3 regions of the Mesorhizobium sp. M0991 genome follow, and region 3 is predicted to be linked to each of the others. Evidence: predicted binding sites of a transcription regulator. Region 3 holds the regulator's gene; each other region holds the start of a gene.
What was found. The regulator LexA, encoded in region 3, represses DNA repair genes until DNA is damaged. The targets are predictions, from matches to a motif close to TGTTCNNNNTGTGTTCNG.

Region 1: the regulator LexA is predicted to act here: its motif matches at 1,794-1,811, upstream of dinB (DNA polymerase IV).
Region 2: the regulator LexA is predicted to act here: its motif matches at 1,635-1,652, upstream of NKH70_RS02910 (ImuA family protein).

What each region holds. Positions count from the first base shown of each region.
Region 1 covers NZ_JAMYNE010000005.1:298,158-305,190, reverse strand. Annotated here, with positions in the region: gene NKH70_RS10835 (hypothetical protein) at 1-1, opposite strand, end outside; gene NKH70_RS10830 (hypothetical protein) at 191-553, shown strand; gene NKH70_RS10825 (GNAT family N-acetyltransferase) at 625-1,083, shown strand; gene ybiA (riboflavin biosynthesis intermediates N-glycosidase) at 1,184-1,582, shown strand; gene ybiA (riboflavin biosynthesis intermediates N-glycosidase) at 1,491-1,733, shown strand; gene dinB (DNA polymerase IV) at 1,864-3,105, shown strand; gene NKH70_RS10805 (FAD-dependent oxidoreductase) at 3,131-4,651, opposite strand; gene NKH70_RS10800 (hypothetical protein) at 4,815-5,033, shown strand; gene NKH70_RS10795 (hypothetical protein) at 5,119-5,298, opposite strand; gene NKH70_RS10790 (sulfite oxidase) at 5,549-6,706, shown strand; gene NKH70_RS10785 (sigma-70 family RNA polymerase sigma factor) at 6,961-7,033, opposite strand, start outside.
Region 2 covers NZ_JAMYNE010000001.1:583,990-591,022, reverse strand. Annotated here, with positions in the region: gene NKH70_RS02925 (HpcH/HpaI aldolase/citrate lyase family protein) at 1-571, shown strand, start outside; gene NKH70_RS02920 (DUF1737 domain-containing protein) at 599-805, shown strand; gene NKH70_RS02915 (metallopeptidase family protein) at 1,069-1,491, opposite strand; gene NKH70_RS02910 (ImuA family protein) at 1,676-2,749, shown strand; gene NKH70_RS02905 (DUF6504 family protein) at 2,691-4,169, shown strand; gene NKH70_RS02900 (error-prone DNA polymerase) at 4,166-7,033, shown strand, end outside.
Region 3 covers NZ_JAMYNE010000007.1:69,373-76,405, forward strand. Annotated here, with positions in the region: gene kynU (kynureninase) at 1-666, opposite strand, end outside; gene lexA (transcriptional repressor LexA) at 1,116-1,850, shown strand; gene NKH70_RS13000 (ComEC/Rec2 family competence protein) at 1,844-4,306, opposite strand; gene gltX (glutamate--tRNA ligase) at 4,403-5,824, shown strand; gene gltA (citrate synthase) at 6,004-7,033, shown strand, end outside.

The DNA of each region.
Region 1 (7,033 bases), on a different contig from region 3:
TGGCCATCCCCATCGTTGTTCCTGCTTTGTTCGCATCATTATCGGTTTTCCAAGCGGAGTCGAGTCGGTTCCGCTTACACCAACATGAAAGTTTCGCTTGTTCGATTATTTGAGTTATGCTTATACCTGGTGCGGACTGGAATCGGCGCGAGCAACAGAACCGCAGCCGGCCGGCAGCAAGGGAATGACGATGGACCCAGCCCAGTTCGCCCATGCCTGCGGCTATAGCGGCGACAGCCCGGCTATGCTTGCCGCTTTCGCGGCCATCCGCCAGCACGGCATCCGCAAGGCACGCCAGGGTCATCGCCAGCGCAAGGCGGCGATTGATCAGATGAAGCCGAGCCGCGCTCTGTTCCTGGCGGCGATCCGCCCGGCACAGTCAGCCGAGGAAGCACTCGATGACGCCGCCCGCTTCCTGTCGATGTTCCGCAACATGCCGCGCTGGCGGCAGGAAAGGCGCGCCGCCGACCTCGCCCGCGCCAGGCAACAACGCCTCTTCGCCCGCTTCTTCCGCCGCTACGGCCATTGTCTCTGGGCGCTCGAGGCCGCCTGAAGACGCGCGCCTCCCTTGCAAGTCAAAACGGATATTGCGATCGCCAACACTGCGCCGTATGTCTCCGCGCGATGAGCGAGATCGAATTCCGTCGTGCCCAGGCGCCTGACCTGCCGGCGATCGTTGCAATGCTTGCCGACGATGTGCTCGGCGCAGACCGGGAAGACCCGTCCACGCCGCTTGCGCCATGCTATCTCGATGCTTTCAGCGCAATCGATGCCGATCCCAACCAGTTGCTGGCCGTCGCCGTCGACGCCGGGCAAGTGGTCGGAACGCTGCAGCTCAGCTTCCTTCCAGGCATTTCGAGGAAAGGCACCTGGCGCGGCCAGATCGAAGGCGTTCGCATCGCCCGGCAAAGGCGGTCCCGCGGGGTCGGCAAGCTGATGATCGAATGGGCGATTGAAACGTGCCGTTCGCGCAATTGCAGCTTCGTCCAGCTCACCACGGACAAAGGTCGACGGGAGGCGCACGCTTTTTACGAGCGCCTCGGTTTCACCGCCAGTCATCTCGGCTACAAGATGGCGCTGTAGATCAGCATTTCATCGAATTCAGCGCCGACCGCTCATCTTCGCTACCCCACTCTGGATGGAGCATTGACAAGCCGACCTTTCGCCCTGCTCCATCCGCTCGATGATTTACGACCGAACCTGGCTTGAAAAAACCTTTCGCGCAAAGCCCCGGCAGAAGTTCCTGTTCTTCTGGGGCCATCAGCCGTCCAAGGACGGCCGCATAACCACGTCGTGCTTCAGCCAGTGGTGGCATGCGCCCTTTACCGTCGATGGTCTGAGCTATCCGACTGCCGAACACTGGATGATGGCCGAGAAGGCACGCCTGTTCGGTGATGCTCAGACGGCAACACAAATCCTCGAGGCGGCGAGCCCCAAGCAGGCAAAGCAACTTGGCCGCCAGGTGAGCGGCTTCGATGGCACCAAATGGGATGCCGACAAATATCGCATCGTCACCGAAGGGAGCTTTTCAGAAGTTCCGCCAGAACGCGGCGCTGCGCGAATATCTGCTGTCGACGCATGACCGGGTGCTGGTCGAGGCGAGCCCCGTCGACCGGGTGTGGGGCATCGGCCTTGCGGCGGATGACGAGAGGGCGGTGAACCCGCTGCTGTGGCGCGGCGAGAACCTGTTGGGATTCGCGCTGATGCAGGCCCGCGATCGGCTGCGCGGCTGAACATTGCCGCCCTCTCGTCATCTGCGGCAGCCTCCGCGCTGCTTGACAATCCGCCGGCGATGTTCTCTTTATGTTCTCATCACAACTCGAGACAATGCGGCGTTCGAACCGCCGCGGGCGAACGGGCCGGATGGAAGCCAACATCCTCCACGCGGATCTGGATGCCTTCTATGCCTCGGTCGAACAATTGCTCGACCCGGCCTTGCGCGGCAAGCCGATTGCCGTCGGCGGCGGGGTAGTGCTTGCCGCATCCTATGAAGCCAAGGCGTTCGGCGTGCGCGGCGGCATGCCGGGACGGCGAGCGCGGGAACTCTGCCCGCAACTCATTTTCGTCGGCGGCCATTTCAAGGACTATCAGCGGCTGGGCGATGCGGCCATCAAGGTGCTCGGCGATTTCACGCCGGTGGTCGAGCGGATTTCCATTGACGAGGCCTTTGCCGACGTCGCCGGCTGCACCCATCTGTTCGGCTCGCCGGCCGAGATCGCCAGCAAGATCCGCCGCCGCGTGCGGGCCGAGCTCGGCTTGCCGATCTCGGTCGGCGTAGCCCGCACCAAGCATCTGGCCAAGATCGCCTCACAGGTCGCAAAGCCCGACGGGCTGGTGGTGGTCGATCCGCGCCACGAGCTGGAGTTCCTGCACCACCTGCCGGTCGAGCTGATGTGGGGCGTCGGCCCGGTCACCAGGGAGCGGCTGGCCGGCATCGGCGTCAACACCATCGGCGAGCTGGCCAAGACCAACAGTGGCGCGCTGGAGCGCCTGCTCGGGCCGGCGGCCGGAGAAAAACTCAACGCGCTGGCGTGGAACCGCGATCCGCGCAAGCTCGAGACGCAGCGCCGCGCGCGATCGGCCGGCGCGCAATCGGCGCTTGGCCGAAAACCGGCCGACGAGGACGTCTTCGTACCCGCTTTGCTGCATCTGGCCGACAGGGTCGCCACGAGGTTGCGGGCGAAATCCCGGCCCGGCCGCACCGTCACGGTTCGCGTCCGCTTTGCCGATTTGCGATCGGTGACGCGCTCGATCACGCTCGACCAGCCGATATCGGCAACCGCCATGCTGGCCGAGATCGCCGAGGCGCTGGTGCGCAAGGTGCTTATCGATCATCCGCATGAAAAGACCATCTCGCTGCTGGCGATCGCCGTATCGCATCTGGAGCAGCATGCCGGCCTGCAACTGGAACTGCCGCTCGGGCTCGACGACGACCGCCGCCGCCCCGGCACCAGGAAGGGCGCGGCGCGCTGGACCGCAGATCGCGCCGTCGACAAGATCCGGGACCGCTTCGGCTGGGAGGCAGTCGGCTACGCCTCGGTCGCGCTCGGACTACGGCGGTCGGTTCCCGACGCGTTTCGGGAGCTGGCCGAGAAGGAGCTGTGAGTTGTGCGGCCGGGGCGAAAGAAGACTATCCGACAGGAGCCAGGGGCGATACGGCCGGCCCGTTCAAGGCCGTGCCGTCGACGGCAAAATGCGAGCCGTGGCAGGGACAGTCCCAGCAGCGTTCCAACGAGTTCCAATGGACATGGCAGCCGGCATGGGTGCATGAGGCCGAGCGCTTGTGGAGCGTGCCGTCCTCATCGCGGAAAGCCGCCACTTTGGTAAGTCCCTCGCGGACGATGGCGCCCTCTCCCGGCCGCAGCTTATCGGCGGAATCGATTTCGCCAGGAGCGACATACTCGGCAAAACTCCTGATCGTTGTCGCATTCTCCGCCAGATAGTCGCCAATCGCGCGTGCCGTCTTGCGGGAGGGTTCGTAAAGTTCCCGCCAAGGGCTTTCCCCCTTCAGGATCAGGTCGGAAATCAGTTGGCCGGCAACAACTCCATGGGTGATGCCCTGACCGGAATCGCCGGTAGCCACGAAGACACGCCGGTCGCCGGGATTGCGGCCGATGAAGCCGGCATAGTCGACGGTCTCCATTACCTGCCCGGACCATCGATTGGCCTCGGTGCCGATATCGGGCACCAACCCTTTGATCCAGTCCGCCAAGGCCGCGAAGCGGTCGTCGGCATCGTCGGCCTGCCCTGTCTTGTGGTCCTCACCACCGACGATCAGAAAGTCGGTTTTGCCTTCACCAGGCTGCAGGCGAACGTAGTGATAGGGATCCAGCGTGTCCCAATAGAGTGCATCCGGCAAAACGTTGCGCGCGATCTCGAACGACATCGCGTAGGTCCGATATGGCGCTTGCTTGGTGTGGAGCGCGACCCGATCGTTGATCGGCGAATTGGTGGCGACAACGGCCGATCTGGCAGACACGGTAAAGCCCGAGACCGTGCTTACGCGGACGCCGCCGTCGGTCTCCTCGACCTTGTCGACGATGGTCTCCGCATAAAGCGCGCCGCCGCGCGCGCGAATGCCAGCAGCGAGCCCGCGGAGATATTTGAGCGGGTGAAATGTCGCCTGATTGGCGTAGCGAAGGACGGGCGCATCCGAAAAGCCTGCAAACGGCACGCCTGCGGTTTTCTCGACGTCGACACCGATTTTCCGGGCGGCGTCCAGTTCCCGCTCGATGACGGATTCCTTTCTGCCTGACGCCGGAAACAGGAAGCCGTCGAGGCGGCGGAAATCACATGTGATGCCCTCCACCTCCTGGATCGATTGGATACGGTCGATAGCGGCCGACTGGCTTCGGTAGTAAATTCGCGCCAGTTCCTCGCCGCGCAATTTGATCAGTTCCGAAAAGTAGTCGTCGCAGATCGATGACAGATGCGCGGTGGTGCGGGCCGTCATGCCGCTTCCGATCCGGCCGCGATCGAGCACCGCCACCTTTTGCCCGGCGATGGCCAGTTCGTAGGCGACCGACAGTCCGGCAATGCCAGATCCGACGACCACGACATCGACCTGTTCACTCCGCTCGAGCGGAACCGCCTCAGGCGCGACTTCGGTTGCCGCCCAAAGCGATACAGTCCTTTCATCGCTGACATTCATGGCGGAACTTCCAGACGCGATAGCCGGTAAACGGACGCGAGGGTTCAAAGTTCCTCGGGACCTTTGACGCCATGGTGCTCAGTGTCGTCCGGGACGGCCGAGGGGAAAACCCAGAGCGGAGCTCGGATATGTTTCCGGCCCCTCAGCCCTCCACCACCTGGAAATGCAGCCGGGCCTGCATCTGGAATTGCCGCTCGGGCTCGACGACGACCGCCGCGGCCCCGGCACCAGGAATGGCGCGGCGCGCTGGACCGCAGATCGCGCCGTCGACAAGATCCGCGACCGCTTCGGCTGGGAGGCGGTCGGCTACGCCTCGGTCGCGCTCGGACTACGGCGGTCGGTTCCCGACGCCTTTCGCGAACTGGCCGAAAAGGAGTTGTGAGCCGGCCTGGCCGGGGCAGTGCGATACACTTTGCGTCAGGAGGGATCGTTTCCTGCAAACGCGACATTCGAGGCGGCCCTGGTCGTCAGACCAAAAGCGTTGCGCTGCCCCAGGCGATCAGGGCGATGCCGGCCGCCCGGCCAACCCACTGGCCGACAGGAAACACCTTTTCGACCAGCACCCGCGAAGGTCCCGAAATGACCCAGAAGCGGGCGTTCGGCAGCGATCCGAGCAGCAACGATTTGGCAGGACCGGAAATCGGCATGGAATGCTGCAATCATCATCATGTCCCGTCCAAGTTGTGGACACTTCCTTCTCAAAGGCGCACTCTTGGCATGCGAAACGCGAGCCAGAGTTTCGTCCAACGCTTCACATGCCTGACTTGCGTCGGTGATTGTCTGACCTATGCGGATACTTCCGGATGGGCAGACCTCACATTGTGTCGCCTATCCGTGATCAGGCTACGGCCTAAGGCACGTTGCAGCCTGTTCCGGATCAACTGGGAGGTAAACAACATGCCTGATTTTCAGCGCAGAGAACTTCTTGTTCAAGGAAGCGCGGCTCTTGCCGCAATTGCTGCTCTCTATACCTCGCGTCGGGCTTACGCTTTTCCAACACGGCCGAGCGAGGAAGTTATTCCGTGGCTGGATCAGCCGACCAAAAATCCCGATCCGGTGGGTATCCAGAAGCAGCTTGTCTGGGAGGATTTGGACAGCTGGATAACGCCAAACGACAAGTTCTTCAGCATCTCGCATTTCAACCGACCAACGATCGACGAGAAGACATGGTCGATGGAGATCGGAGGCCTGGTCAAGAAGCCCTTGGAGTTAACGCTCGCCGACATCAAGGCGCGACCGCGGCAGGAGGTCGTTTTCACAGTGGAATGCTCGGGCAACCACGGATTTCCCTTTTTCACCGGCGGCATCGGCAATGCCCGTTGGGCAGGTACGCCGCTCGCCCCGATCCTCGAGGAAGCCGGTGTTCTGGAGAAGGGCATCGAGGTCGTCTTTTTCGGTACCGACACAGGCGAGATCCCGATACGCGACGTAAAGATGAAGCAGAACTTCGCTCGTAGCTTGTCGCTCGCCGACGCGATGACCCCCGACAATCTCCTCTGCTATGAAATGAATGGAGCCGCCTTGCCGGCGGCCAATGGCTTCCCGGTACGGCTCATTGCTCCAGGCTGGTACGGGATCGCCAACGTCAAGTGGCTAAAACGCATCGAGGTTCGCGATACGCGGTTCATGAGCCTTCTGATGGCCCGTGACTATGTCACCATCCGGGAGGAGGACCACAACGGCGAGACCGTATGGGCCGAGACTTCAGTCGGGCGAGCGCTGATAAAGTCCGCGCCTGCGAAGGTTACCCGGAAAGACTCAGATTACCGCATCGTTGGGGCAGCCTGGGGGGCGCCGATCGACCGGGTCGAAGTGCAAATCGATCAGGGGCCTTGGGCACCAGCGACCATTGACCACAGTGAGGAGGCAGAACACGCCTGGAAAATCTGGTCCCTGGCTTGGGCAAATCCCTCTCCTGGAGAACACACGGTGACCTCGCGCGCGGTCAGCACCACGGGACAAATTCAACCGGCGATGGACGATCCCTTGATTGCCAAGAAACACACATACTGGGAAAGCAATGGCCAGGTGACGCGCCGCGTGCGTATCGGCTAGAGCATTTTGCAGCCAAATGGAATCATTTGGCGTCCGCATAAATGCGGCAAAACAGATAGTTAGAGCGGGTTGCCGGTTCCAAGAGAACCGGATCCGCTCTAAGAACTTGCTGCCATATGGCAATTGCGTTTGGGTCACCCAGGAGGAGGCTGCCTGATCCGAAAGCTCGCACCGCTCTATATCGAGCATGACGGGTGTAGGCCGTAGATCCTCTTCGCGACGATACCGCTCCCCGAAATCGGAAGCGGAGCCCTTCACCTCTCGACGGCCCTGATCTCCGCGTCGACCAGGCACCAGGGCGCATAGCGGAAGTCGCGGATCTGGATG
Region 2 (7,033 bases), on a different contig from region 3:
CGACATTCTCGAGGCAGGCGACGTGCTCGACGACAATTTTATCCCCGACGAAGTCAAGCTGTGGGCGATGATCGAGACGCCCAAGGCGCTGCTCAACATCGGGCCGATCGCCGAGCTCGGCCGCGACCCGGCCTCTCGACTGGTTTGTTTCGTTGCCGGAACGAACGACCTGGTCAAGGACACGGGCATTCTCGCCACGCCCGACCGGCGCTATCTTGTGCCGTGGCTGATGCAAATGGTGCTCGCGGCGCGTGCCGGCGGCCTCGACCTGCTCGATGGCGTCTTCAATGATTTTCGCGATATGGACGGCTTTGCGCGCCAGTGCACGGAAGCGGCCGCGATGGGTTTTGACGGCAAGTCGCTGATCCATCCGGCGCAGATCGAAGCCGCGAACCGCGCCTTTGCGCCGACGCCTGAAGCATTGGCCGAGGCGCGCACAGTCAAGGAAGCCTTCGCGCTCGCCGAAAATACCGGCAAGGCGGTAGTTGCGCTGAACGGCAAGATGGTCGAGCGGCTGCATCTGGCGCAGGCCGAAAAACTGCTGGCGAAGGCCGCCGCTGTTCGCGCATGATTATCGTAACTGACGACAGGATTGAAAATGAAACTCTACCGCTTTTTGTCCGGCCCGGACGACGCCAGCTTCTGCCACAAGGTGACGGCGGCGCTCAACACGGGCTGGCATCTGTTCGGTTCGCCGACCTATGCCTATGACAAGGAGGCCAAGACCATGCGCTGCGGCCAGGCGGTGGTGAAGGACGTCGAGGGCCAGGAATACGGCCCCGACACCAAGCTCAGCGACTGGTAGACTTAGATTCAGGTCAGGCCGCGCCGGAGTCGAAGACGGGCGCGAAGCGACCAGACTGGGTGGTTTCCGAGAACCGGAGCGGAGCGTACTTTTGGGTACGTGAGCCCGCGCATGATTCCGAAATCGAGATCGATTTCGGAAAGGTCATGCGCAAAATCAAAGTTCTACAGCGTCCTTTGCGCGCCCAATAGGGCGCGCGGCGCTGTAGGTAAGCGCAGGAAGCCGCCGTTCGCAGGCCGGCATCACCTGAATATCAGCACATCCTACTCCGCTGCCTCTTCGATCTTCTCCATATCGTCGTCCGACAGGCCGAAATGGTGGCCGATCTCGTGGATCAGCACGTGGGTGACGATGTCGCCCAGCGTTTCCTCGTTCTCGGCCCAGTAGTCGAGGATGGCGCGGCGGTAGAGCGTGATGCGGTTCGGGCCTTCGCCGGTCTGCGGATTCCAGCGCTCGGCGATGCCGCGCCCCTCGAACAGGCCGAGCAGGTCGAAGGGCGTTTCCAGAGAAAGGTCGTCCATGATCTCGTCGGTCGGGAATTCGGCGATCTGAATGACGATCTCGCCGGTCAGCTTGCGAAACTCCTCCGGCAGATGGGCATAGGCCTCCAGCGCCAGGAGCTCGATTTCCTCCATCGTTGGCGAAAGCTGGTCGTGCCAGATGCGTGTTTGGTAGATGCGAGCCATGCTTTGTCCTTTGATCCCGGCATATAGGCTTTCGGGCCGGACTCGGCAAATGGCCGGGCTGGAGTGCCCGTGTCATGCCCCCACTACAGGAATAAATTCCCCATGACTCCGCTTGACTCTTCGGGCGGCCTCTGGAATCTATAGGGAACATAACAGGAACAATTGTGAGTGGAAGCTGACCGTCATGGCGACAAGCGCCGTGGCGCGGGAGACTGTTTTTGCCCTGCGCCGCCAGATCGCGAAAATCGAAGGGACCTTGCCCGAGCGCCTGGAGGCGCCGGCCGGTTCGTCGTTTGACGCGGATGTCCCTCGTCAGAGTCTGACACCCTCTCGGCATCCGACACCCGCTCGGAATCTGACGATTGTCCGGCGCGGTCTTGCCGTGGCGCCGCCCGATGCGTTTTTGCGCACCGGCGCCGAGCGCCTCGATGCTGCGCTGAGCGGCGGCCTGCCGAAAGCGGCGCTGAGCGAGTTTCATGGCGCCGCGACCCGCGATGCCGGGGCCGTCGCCGGTTTTGTCTTGTCGCTCGTCAGCCTGATCCTCAGCCAGGGGCCGCGACTGCCGGTGCTGTGGATCGGCACATCCGAGGTTTTCCGCGAGGCCGGCTTTCCCTATGCCAGGGGGCTTCATGCCTTCTTCGGCATCGAGCCGGAGCAATTGCTGTTTTCCGAGGCGCCAAGGCTGCTCGATGCGCTGTGGGTCGCCGAGGAGGCTGCCAGGATGACGGCGCTGGCCGCCGTCATCCTCGAAATCCGCGGCAGCCCGCAGCGGCTTGACCTCACCGCGACGCGGCGGCTGCACGCCCGGGCGCAGAGTGCCGGCCGGCCGCTGTTCCTGCTGCGCCAGGCCGGCGAGCCCGAGCCGACGGCAGCGCCCGTCCGCCTCATCCTGTCGGCGGCACCGGCGGCAACGCGTAAGACGCTTGCCGGGCCGCTCGCCGGCTCGATCGGCCGGCCCGCCTTCACCGTCGCCATCGGCAAGAGCCGCACGGCCTTGCCCGGAAAATTCACACTGGAGTGGAACCCCGACGAACGCATATTCGAAGAAAGACGGGGCGAGCAAGGAAGGTCTCAGGAATGGGCCCCAGAACGGCCAAAGAATCCTATCCCTGTGGTTTCCGCATCTCGCCGCCGAGAGGATCCTGCGGCAGCGTCTGGGGCGGTCCTGGCGTTCCCGGCCGTCGGATCACCTGCCGCTGGTGATCAGCCATCGCCAAGGGAACACCCAGCGCATCGCCGCCCTCGACGAACGGGCTGAGACACTTAATCTGAAGCGCGGCATGGGCATAGCCGATGCGCGCGCCATGCATCCCTCGATCGACATCGTGGAGGCCGATCCGGAGGCCGACCGGCGCCTTCTCGAAGGCCTCGCCGACTGGTGCGACCGCTATACCCCGCTGGTGGCGCTCGACGGGACCGACGGCCTCTATCTCGACGTCACCGGCTGCACCCATCTTTTCGGCGGCGAACGCTCGATGCTGGACGATATCCTGTCGCGTTTTTTCCATCAGGGCTTCGATGTCCGCGCCGGGCTTGCCGCCACGCCTGGTGCTGCCTGGGCGGCGGCGCGGTTTGCCGGCGACCGCATCGTTCCCGATGGTGAGGAGGAAGCGCTTCTCGCGCCCTTGCCGTTGGCGGCGCTGCGCATCGGCCCGGAGGTCCGCGCCAGCCTCGAAAGCGTCGGCCTGCGCACGGCGGGCGCCGTCATGGCGGCACCGCGCGCGCCGCTGGCCCGCCGCTTCGGCGCATCGCTGCTCTTGCGCCTCGACCAGGCGCTTGGCCGCCTCGAGGAGGCCGTGTCGCCGCGCCTGCCGGTGGCACCGCTTTCGGTCGAGCGTCACCTTGCCGAGCCGATCATGCTGACCGAGGACATCGAGCGGCTGACAGGCATGCTGGCAACCACCTTGAAGAGCGACCTCGAGCGTCGCGGCGAGGGCGCGAGGCGGCTGGCGCTGCTGCTTTTCCGCGTCGATGGCGGCGTCAGCCGCATCGCCGTCGGCACCTCGCGGCCTCTGCGCGAGCCGCGGCTGATCCAGAAATTGTTCCACGAAAGGCTTGCCGCGCTCGAACAGGATATCGACGCCGGCTATGGCTTCGACCTCGTGCGCCTTTCGGTGCTGACCGCCGCCGCCTTCGACATGCAGCAGGCAGACCTTGCCGGCGAGACGAGCGACGACGGTGCCGATATCGCGCTTTTTGCCGACCGCATTCGCGCCCGGCTCGGCGAAGGCGCGGTCTTGAAGCCGGTCGCCGTCGAGAGCCATTTGCCGGAGCGCGCCGTCGCCACCCTTCCCTTCACGGAGGCGCCGCAGAGAAGCTCGCCGCCGAAGCAGCCCGACAAGGCGAAGGACGCTCCCACGACCGTCTTCCAGCCGGAACGGCCGATCCGGCTTTTCCGTTCGCCCGAGCCGATCGAGGTGCCGGCCACCGAAATGCCGGAAGGCCCGCCTTTGAACTTCCGCTGGCGGCGCGCGCTCTATCGGGTCGCGCGCGCCGAAGGGCCGGAGCGCATCGCGCCGGAATGGTGGCGAGGGGCGGCGGGACGAGAAGATGAGCCGACCCGGGATTATTTCCGCATCGAGGATGCCGATGGCCGCCGTTACTGGCTCTATCGCCAGGGCCTCTACGGCGCCTCGCAGCCTTCGCCGCGCTGGTTCATGCATGGGGTCTTCGCATGAATGCGCTGACGGCCATCCCCTATGCCGAATTCGGCATCCAGTCGAACTTCTCGTTCCTGCGCGGCGCCTCGAAACCGGAGGAGCTGGTGGTCGCGGCAAAATTCATGGGATTTTCGGCGATCGGGCTCGCCGACCGCAACACGGTGGCGGGCGTTGTGCGCGCCTGGCAGCAGGCCAAAGTGGAAGGTGTTTCCTATCATCCCGGCTGCCGCCTGGTGTTTTGCGACGGCACGCCGGACATCCTCGCCTACCCGCGGGACCGCAAGGGCTGGGGTCATCTCTGCCGCATGCTGACGCAGGCCAATCTGCGTGACGAAAACGAAAAAGGGGCAACGCTTCTCAAACAGAACGACCTTCTCGAATGGGGCGATCGCCTGTCGCTGGCCATCCTGCCGGATCTGTCGGCGGACGCGAACGATAGCCTCGCTTTGCTTAGCCGGCTCAGGGATCGCTTCGGCGAAAGGCTGCGGCTGGCTGTTTCGCCGGATTACCGCGGCAACGACCGCTTCCGGATCGAGCAGGCGGCGGCGATGGCCGAACTGGCCGGCATCCCGCTGATGGCGACCAACGATGTGCTCTACCATACGGCGGAACGGCGCCCGCTGCAGGACGTGCTGACGGCGATCCGCCTCAATGTGCCCGTCGCCGAGGTGGGGCTGGAACTGGCGGCCAATGCCGAGCGTCACTTAAAGCTGCCGCTGGAGATGGCACGGCTTTTCCGCAGGCACCCGCAAGCGCTGGCGGAAACGCTGCGTTTTGCCGGCGAGCTGACCTTCTCGCTCAGTGACCTGCAATACAACTATCCCGATGAGCCGACGGAATCGGGCCTCGGGCCGCAGGCCGAGCTGGAAAGGCTGGCCAAGGAGGGAGCCGCCATCCGCTACCCCTCGGGCGTGCCCGCTTTTGTGACGCAGCGCATCGAGGAGGAACTCGCTCTGATCGAGCGCCTGAACTACGCGCGCTATTTCCTGACCGTCTACGACATCGTCAAATTCGCCCGCAGCCAGAACATTCTCTGCCAGGGGCGCGGCTCCGCCGCCAACTCGATCGTCTGCTTCTGCATCGGCATCACCGAAGTTGGCCCGGACAAGATCGACACGCTTTTCGAGCGCTTCATTTCCGAGGAAAGAAACGAACCGCCCGACATCGACGTCGATTTCGAGCATGAAAAGCGCGAGGAGGTCATCCAGTACATCTATTCCAAATACAGCACCAAGCGCACCGCGCTGGCCGCCGCCGTCGTCAGCTACCGGAGCCGCTCGGCAATGCGCGAAGTGGCCAAGGCGATGGGCCTGTCGGACGACGTCCGGAGCGCGCTGTCCAGCTCGATCTGGGGCTGGTCGACCTCAGAGCTCGGCGAAAAGGAGACAAAGGCCGGCGGCCTCGATCAGACCGATCCATCGACAAGGCATGTGATCGAATGCGCCAACGAGATCATGGGCTTTCCCCGTCATTTGTCGCAACATGTCGGCGGTTTCGTCATCACCAGGGACCGACTCGACGAGATCGTGCCCATCGTCAAGACGGCGATGGACGAGCGCAAGATGGTCGAGTGGGACAAGGACGACCTCGACGCGGTGAAAATCCTTAAAGTGGACGTGCTGGCGCTCGGCATGCTGACCTGCCTGCAGCGCGCCTTCACCCTGCTTCAGGATCACTATCCGAACGCGCGGGACGAGTACGGCCGGCCTTATGTGCTGGCCACCCTCCCGGCCGAGGACAAACATGTCTACGACATGATCTGCCGCGCCGACACGATCGGCGTCTTCCAGATCGAATCCCGCGCGCAGATGTCGATGCTGCCGCGGCTGCGGCCGAAAAGCTTTTACGACCTCGTCATCGAGGTGGCGATCGTGCGGCCCGGCCCGATCCAGGGCGACATGGTCCACCCCTATCTGCGCCGCCGGCAAGGCAAGGAAAAACCCGAATATCCCAAGCCGGAACTGGAAAAAATACTCGGCAGGACGCTGGGCGTGCCGCTGTTCCAGGAGCAGGCGATGAAGATCGCCATCGTCGCCGGCGGCTTCAGGCCGGGCGAGGCCGATGAACTGCGCCGCGCCATGGCGACATTCAAGCGCACCGGTACGATCGGCAATTATCGCAAGAGAATGGTCGACGGCATGGTCGCCAAGGGTTACGAAAGAGACTTCGCCGAGCGCTGCTTCAAGCAGATCGAGGGTTTTGGCGAATACGGCTTTCCCGAAAGCCACGCCGCCTCCTTCGCCCTGCTGGTCTATGCCTCCTGCTGGTTCAAGACCTTCTATCCCGACGTGTTCTGCGCCGCGATCCTGAATTCCCAGCCGATGGGTTTTTACCAGCCTGCCCAGCTTGTCCGCGACGCGCGTGACCACGGCGTCGAGATCCGCGAGGTCGACGTCAATTTTTCCGGCTGGGATTGCGCCTTGGAGAAATCGCCTTTCGATCCGGATCGTATCCTTGACCGCCATGCCCAGATGCGCGGCGTCATCCGGACCAGCCATGCCGTCCTGCTTGGCTTTCGCCAGGTCAAGGGCCTGTCGAAGGAGCGCATGGAAGCGTTTGTGTCGAGGCGAGGCGCCGGCTATGCATCCGTGCGCGACGTCTGGCTGCGCTCGGGCCTCAACGTCGACGAGATCGAGAAACTGGCACAGGCCGATGCTTTCCGCTCGCTTGGGTTGAACCGTCGCGACGCTCTATGGGCGGTCCGCGCGCTCGACGGCAAGAGTGCCGCCGAAAAGCTGCCGCTGTTCGACCAGCCGGCGATCCGCTTGCGCGATCTGGAGCCCGAAACCAGGCTCCCGACAATGCCGCTCGGCGAGCACGTCGTCCACGATTACCGCTCGCTCGGCCTGTCGCTGAAGGCGCACCCGGTCGCCTTCCTGCGT
Region 3 (7,033 bases):
GCCAACGGCAAAATCGGCGTTTGCCTTGTCGAGCTCGACTGGCATCGCGCCGGCGGTGTGGCAGAGATCCCAGACGATCATCGCCCCGGCCTCCTGGGCCCTGCGCGTCAGCCCCGGCATGTCGCGCAGTTCGCCCGACTTGTAGTTGACGTGGTTGACCAGCACCACGGCAGTGCGTTCGTCGATCAGCTCTTCGATGGTCGGCGCGTCGACCCCCGAGAGGCGCAGCAGCGTATCTTTTCGCGTCGAAACCACACCTTCAGCCATGTAAAGGTCTGTCGGAAAACTATCGCCCTCGGCGACGATGACCCGCCGCTGCGGACGCATGGCCATGGCGGCGTGCAGCAGCTTGTAGATGTTGACCGACGTCGTGTCGCAGACCACCGTCTGGCCGGTCGCGGCACCGATCAGGCGCCCGAGCTGGTCGCCAAGTTCAAGCGGCATGTTGAACCAGCCGGCCGTGTTCCATGCGCGGATGAGATCATGCGACCATTCCTCGGTCGCGGCCTTGTACAGTTCATCGAAAGCGGCACGTGAAGCAGCTCCTAGCGAATTGCCGTCGAGATAGATCACTCCTTGCGGCAACACAAAACGGTCGCGCATCGCGCGCAGCGGATCTGCGGCATCCATCGCCTTTATGGCCGCGAGATCGGGAATTCCTGTCATGATTTGCCTGCTCCCCCAAAAATTCAACGCAACGCCGGACACGCATCGACTGTTCTTCCATTACCGGGTAGCGCGCAGCAAGGCTCCACCAGCGAGAAGCAGCCTGACCAGGCGGTGGAAACCAGGAGTTAACCCGAGGTTGGCGTTTTGAGTTCGTTTCGTTCACGGTGCATTGACCAAACCGCACAGTCGATACGGGTTCAATTCCGTGCCCTTTTGCCGACCGACGGCCGATGCCAGTGGCGCCTTCTAGGAAGCCAGAAGGGCGCAAACGACAGCAGAATCAAGGCGATGAGGCTCGCGGCGGGTGAAAATGCGGCATTCCGGTAGGGGCGTGGTTTGTTTCCCGAGCCTTAACGCATTCATTAAACTTTAAACAGTTGCGGAACACAACTGGAACAGATAGGGTTTGTTCTGGGTTTGTTTTTCTGATTCTGTTGGGGGTCGCTATGCTGACACGCAAACAACACGAACTGCTTATGTTCATTCACGAAAGGTTGAAGGAAAGCGGTATTCCGCCCTCCTTCGACGAGATGAAGGAAGCGCTCGACCTGGCTTCCAAATCGGGAATCCATCGGCTGATAACGGCGCTGGAGGAGCGCGGCTTCATTCGCCGTTTGCCCAACCGGGCCCGTGCGCTGGAGGTGCTGCGCCTGCCTGACTCGATCGCCCCCGGCCTCAATGCGGCACGCAAGTTCTCGCCGAGTGTCATCCAGGGCAGTCTTGGGCAAGGTGCCCCTCGGCAGGGCAAGCCGACATCGTCGCGCGTCCCTGCAGCCGGCAATGACGACGATGTCGTCGCCGCCGTTTCGATCCCGGTGATGGGCCGCATCGCCGCCGGTGTGCCGATCGACGCCATCCAGCACCAGACGCATTCGATTTCGGTGCCGCCGGATATGATCATGGGCGGCGAGCATTATGCGCTCGAGGTCAAAGGCGATTCGATGATCGAGGCTGGCATTTTCGACGGCGACACGGTGATCATCCGCAATGCCGATACGGCGAGCCCCGGTGAGATAGTGGTGGCACTGGTCGACGAGGAGGAAGCGACGCTGAAGCGGTTCCGTCGCAAGGGCGCCTCGATCGCCCTGGAAGCCGCCAATCCGGCCTACGAGACGCGCATCTTCGGACCAGACAGGGTCAAGGTGCAAGGCAAGCTCGTCGGACTGATCCGCCGCTACTGAGCTCCGCCCTTGGCGCCGGCTTTGGGTTTGTCGGCCCTGCGGTATGGCGGCAGGCCCCGCGCCGCGCGTGAAAATTTCCGTTGCACGTGCCAGGGCCGGTATGATTTTTCGACGGCAAAGCGGATTTCGGCGCGTGTTGCCGCTTGTGGATCGAAATAGACGGCCGCACTTCCCGCGCGCGCCAGTTGCCGTTTGGTGACGACGAGGACCAGCCGGTCGTAGTAGCAGGGATTATGGGCGGTGGCGTCGTCGATGACGATCAAGCTGGCAAAGGCGCAGGCTGGCCGTGCAGTATCGCGGTCCTTGGCTTGCGCGATGATCGCGCCGGATGGATGCCTGGCAAGGCAGAGGCCGTCCGTGCAAATGAACGGCATGCCCGGCGGTAGGTCGGCCGGATCGGCAATGTCGAATTGCGGATCGTTCTTTCCAGGTGTTTCCGGCGCGACGATAGCCTCTGATGTGAGCGCGCGTTTCCAGTTGTCGATGGTGAACTCATTCGGGCGTGCCCGGTTGACCGCGAGTTCACCGCTGCCGATCGGCAGCGCGACCAGCCGTGCGTCCTCCGAGATCAATACATCGGGTACGCGCGTCTGCGTTGTCGTTAGCAAGCCGGCGAGCGCGAAAGGAAGTGCCGCGAGCCGCAACCAGGTCGTCGCCATGCTGGCAATGACGAGGGCGATCGTCACCAAAAGGACAGATCTCAGCGAAATCAGCCCGACCTCATCGATCGGCGAGCGCTCGGAGATCCACCCGGACAGGGCGATCATCGCCGTCAGCCCCTTGCCCATCACGTAGAGGAAAGGCCCATCCGCGCCGAACGGCATCGCCAGCGCACTGAGGACGGCGAAGGGCATGACGACCAGTGAGACGATAGGCATGATGGCCAGATTGGCGAACAGGCTGAGCGGCGCCACGCGCTGGAAATGCCATATGGCGAAAAGCGCCGTGGCGCTCCCTGCAATGATCGAGGTCATCGCCAGGCCGCCCATGCCCAGCAGGACCTTTCGAGTGGCAAAGCGTAGCGGCGACCGCCGGGGCGGCGGCGTGGTGGCCCTGCCGGCGCGGTAATCAGACCAGCCTGCATAGGCGCCGACAAGGGCCGCCGTCGCGGCGAAGGACATCTGGAAGCTCGGACCGACCACCTCGTGCGGCGACACCAGAATGACGGCGATGGCGATCGCCAGGTTGCGCATGGTGAGCGCGGTCCGGTCGAACAGCACGGCGATAAGCATCACCGCCAGCATGATGAAGCTGCGTTCGGCCGCTACCACAATGCCGGAAAAGACGAGGTAGGCCGCAATCGAAAAAAGCGCGGCGGCCGCGGCATATTTCTTGACCGGCCGTCGCGATGAGAAATCGGGAAACAGCGCAAAGGCGCCGCGTAGCAGCGCCATGATGGTGCCGGCGACCAACGCCATATGCAGCCCCGAGATGGAGATGATGTGGTAGATGCCTGTGCGCCGCATCGCTTCGTTGATCTCCTCGGGAATGCCGGCGCGCACGCCGACGATTAGCGCAGCAGCAATCTCGCCCTCGGCGCCGCCGATGCGGCTGCGGATATGGTCGGCGATGGATTCGCGCGCGTCTTCGATCGCGGAAGAAAGCCGCGCGGCAAGCGGCATGCTGCCCGACGACACGACTTTCGGATTGCCGAGAAAAAAGCCGCTGCCGCCGATACCGGCGAAATAGCTGTCGAAGGAGAAATCATAGCTGTCGGGCCGCACCGGCCCGGTCGGCGGCAGCAGCCGCACATAGCCGGCGATCTCGGAACCGGCGGTCAGCTCAGCCGGTATCTTCATCGCCGAAACGCGGACCCGTTCCGGCATGTAGCGCAGTGTCGGCCTGGCGGTTGAGATCACATCGATCGTCAGCCTGATGCGGCCGCTCGCCATGGGCTCGTACGATACGACGCGACCGGTCAGCCGCGTCGAGATTTCGGAACCGAGCATATGCGTCCCGACACGCCAGGTCTCGAACTTGGCGGCAAGCACGCCAAGCGCGCAGAGCAACGCCACCATGAAGCACAGGCGCGTCCTGGGCCATGACCGCGAGACGACCGCACAAAGGGCTGCCAAGGCGACGATAGCTATCGGCTGTGGGAAGGCCAGCTCGGCCGCCATCGCGAAATACACGACCACCCCGCATGCGAGGAACACCGGCACCAGCAGGAAGGCGACGCCGCGGTCGAGTTCCAGGCCGGCCGCCGAGGTTACGCTGTTGCGGATACGGGACGGTGACGGAAGGCGGAAACGCCGGCGTAGGCGCACGATGGACTCGACCGCGGGCACGGGAACCGTTGCAGGGTCGCTGGCCGGCAGCGACGGAGCATCGAAGCGCGGAGCGGGCAGCAATGCCGGTGTCGGCAGGACAGGCAGGGGAGCGGCAAACAGCAAGCGTTCGCTGACGCCGCTACCAGCGTCCTCGCCCTCGCCCGCACCACGGCCTCGCACAGCCATCGGGTCTGCCCCTTGCGCCCTCGACCTCCTATGCTACATGAACGCGCAATGCGCGAAAGTCCGCAAACCCACTTCCTTCGCCCGCCTGAGAGTACCATGCCCGATAAGGTCGTCACCCGTTTTGCCCCCTCGCCCACCGGCTATCTGCACATTGGCGGCGCGCGCACGGCGCTGTTCAACTGGCTGTATGCCAAGCACACAGGCGGCACGATGCTGCTGCGCATCGAGGACACCGACCGCGAGCGCTCCACCGATGCGGCAACCGCGGCCATTCTCGACGGGCTTTCCTGGCTTGGCCTGACATGGGACGGCGAGCCGGTGTCGCAGTTCGAGCGTGCGCCGCGCCATCGCGAGGTGGCCGAGGAGCTCGTTCGCATAGGCAAGGCCTATTATTGTTATGCGACGCCTGCCGAGCTGGAAGCAATGCGCGAGAGCGCACGGGCCAAGGGGCTGCCTCCCCGCTATGATGGACGCTGGCGCGACCGCGACCCGTCGGAGGCGCCGGCCGGCGCCAAGGGGGCGATCCGCATCAAGGCGCCGACAGGCGGCGAGACGGTGGTGCATGACCGCGTCCAGGGCGACGTGCGCTTTCCCAACAAGGATCTCGACGATTTCATTATTCTGCGCTCGGACGGCAATCCAACCTACATGCATGCCGTCGTCGTCGACGATCACGACATGGGCATCACCCACATCATCCGCGGCGACGATCATTTGACCAACGCCGCACGCCAGACCGTAATCTACCAGGCCATGGGCTGGGAGGTGCCGTCGATGTCGCATGTCCCGTTGATCCACGGTGCCGACGGCGCCAAGCTGTCGAAGCGGCACGGTGCGCTTGGCGTCGAGGCCTATCGCGCCATGGGCTACCTGCCGGAGGCGCTGCTCAACTATCTGGCGAGGCTTGGCTGGAGCCACGGCGACGATGAGATCATGTCGATCGCCGACATGATCTCATGGTTCGACATTGGCGACGTCAACAAGGGCGCCGCCCGTTTCGACTTCGCCAAGCTCGAAGCGCTCAACGGCGTGCACATGCGCCGCATGAACGAGGCAGCGCTGCTCGACGTCTTCATCGCCACTCTGCCCTATCTAGAAGGCGGCCCGGCAATCGCCGCGCGCCTCGACGACAGACGCAAGGCGCAACTGCTTGCCGCTTTGCCGGGCCTGAAGGAGCGCGCCAAGACGCTGGTCGAACTTGTTGAAGGGGCTGCATTCCTGTTCGTCGAGCGGCCGCTTCCGGTCGACGAGAAGGCGGCGGCGCTGCTCAGCGGTGAGGCGCGCGCGATCCTGCGGGGCGCTCATGCGGCACTAGCGACGGTTTCGGACTGGTCTGCCGCCTCAGCGGAAGCCGCGATCCGCGACTATGCGCAGGCCGGCGGCCATAAACTCGGCTCCGTGGCCCAACCTTTGCGCGCCGCGCTCACTGGCAAAAGTACCTCGCCAGGTGTCTTTGATGTGCTTGCCGTGCTGGGCCGCGAGGAAAGCCTGGGGCGGATCGCTGATCAAATCGATTAGCAAACTGGCCCAAGAAGATTGGCATTGAAAGGTGCGTTTCGCAGTGCAACATTGGGTCTTGGCCTAATCTGGCGCGCAGATTCAATTGCGGGCGCAAATGTGCGTGTTCCGATGCTTTTGACGTGTTGGGTTCAGATATTTTGCCTTTGCCGGCCTGAGGAAACAAAAAGGAGTTTGCTATGACCGAACCTGCGACAAAAATGGAATTTGGCGGCAAAACCCAGGCATCGACGGCAAAGCTGGAACTCGGCGGCAAAACCCATGAATTCAAGATACGAAGTGGTTCGGTAGGACCTGACGTCATCGACATCGGTTCGCTCTACAACACCACCGGCGTCTTTACCTACGATCCCGGCTTTACGTCGACGGCGAGCTGCGAGTCGGAAATCACCTTCATCGATGGCGATGCCGGCATTCTCTTGCACCGCGGCTACCCGATCGACCAATTGGCCGAGCACGGCGACTTCCTCGAAGTCTGCTATCTCTTGCTCTATGGTGAACTACCGACCAAGGCGCAGAAGGACGATTTCGACTACCGGGTGACGCGCCACACCATGGTGCATGAGCAGATGTCGCGCTTTTTCACCGGCTTCCGCCGTGATGCGCATCCGATGGCAGTGATGTGCGGCGTGGTCGGCGCGCTGTCGGCCTTCTATCACGATTCCACCGACATCTCGGACCCTTATCAACGCATGGTCGCCTCAATGCGGCTGATCGCCAAGATGCCGACGATCGCGGCGATGGCCTATAAATACCACATCGGCCAGCCGTTCATTTATCCGAAGAACGAGCTGAATTTCGCAGCCAACTTCCTGCATATGTGCTTCGCCGTGCCTTGCGAGGAATACAAGATCAATCCGGTGCTGGCGCGCGCGATGGAGCGCATCTTCATCCTGCACGCCGATCACGAACAGAACGCCTCGACTTCGACCGTCCGCCTGGCCGGCTCATCGGGCGCCAATCCCTTTGCCTGTATCGCTGCCGGTATCGCCTGCCTGTGGGGTCCCGCACATGGCGGCGCCAACGAGGCAGCCCTGAACATGCTGGGCGAGATCGGCCATGTCGATCACATCCCGGAATTCATTGCGCGCGCCAAGGATAAGAACGATCCGTTCCGATTGATGGGCTTTGGCCACCGCGTTTACAAGAACTACGATCCGCGCGCCAAGATCATGCAAAAGACCGCGCACGAAGTCCTGGGCGAGCTCG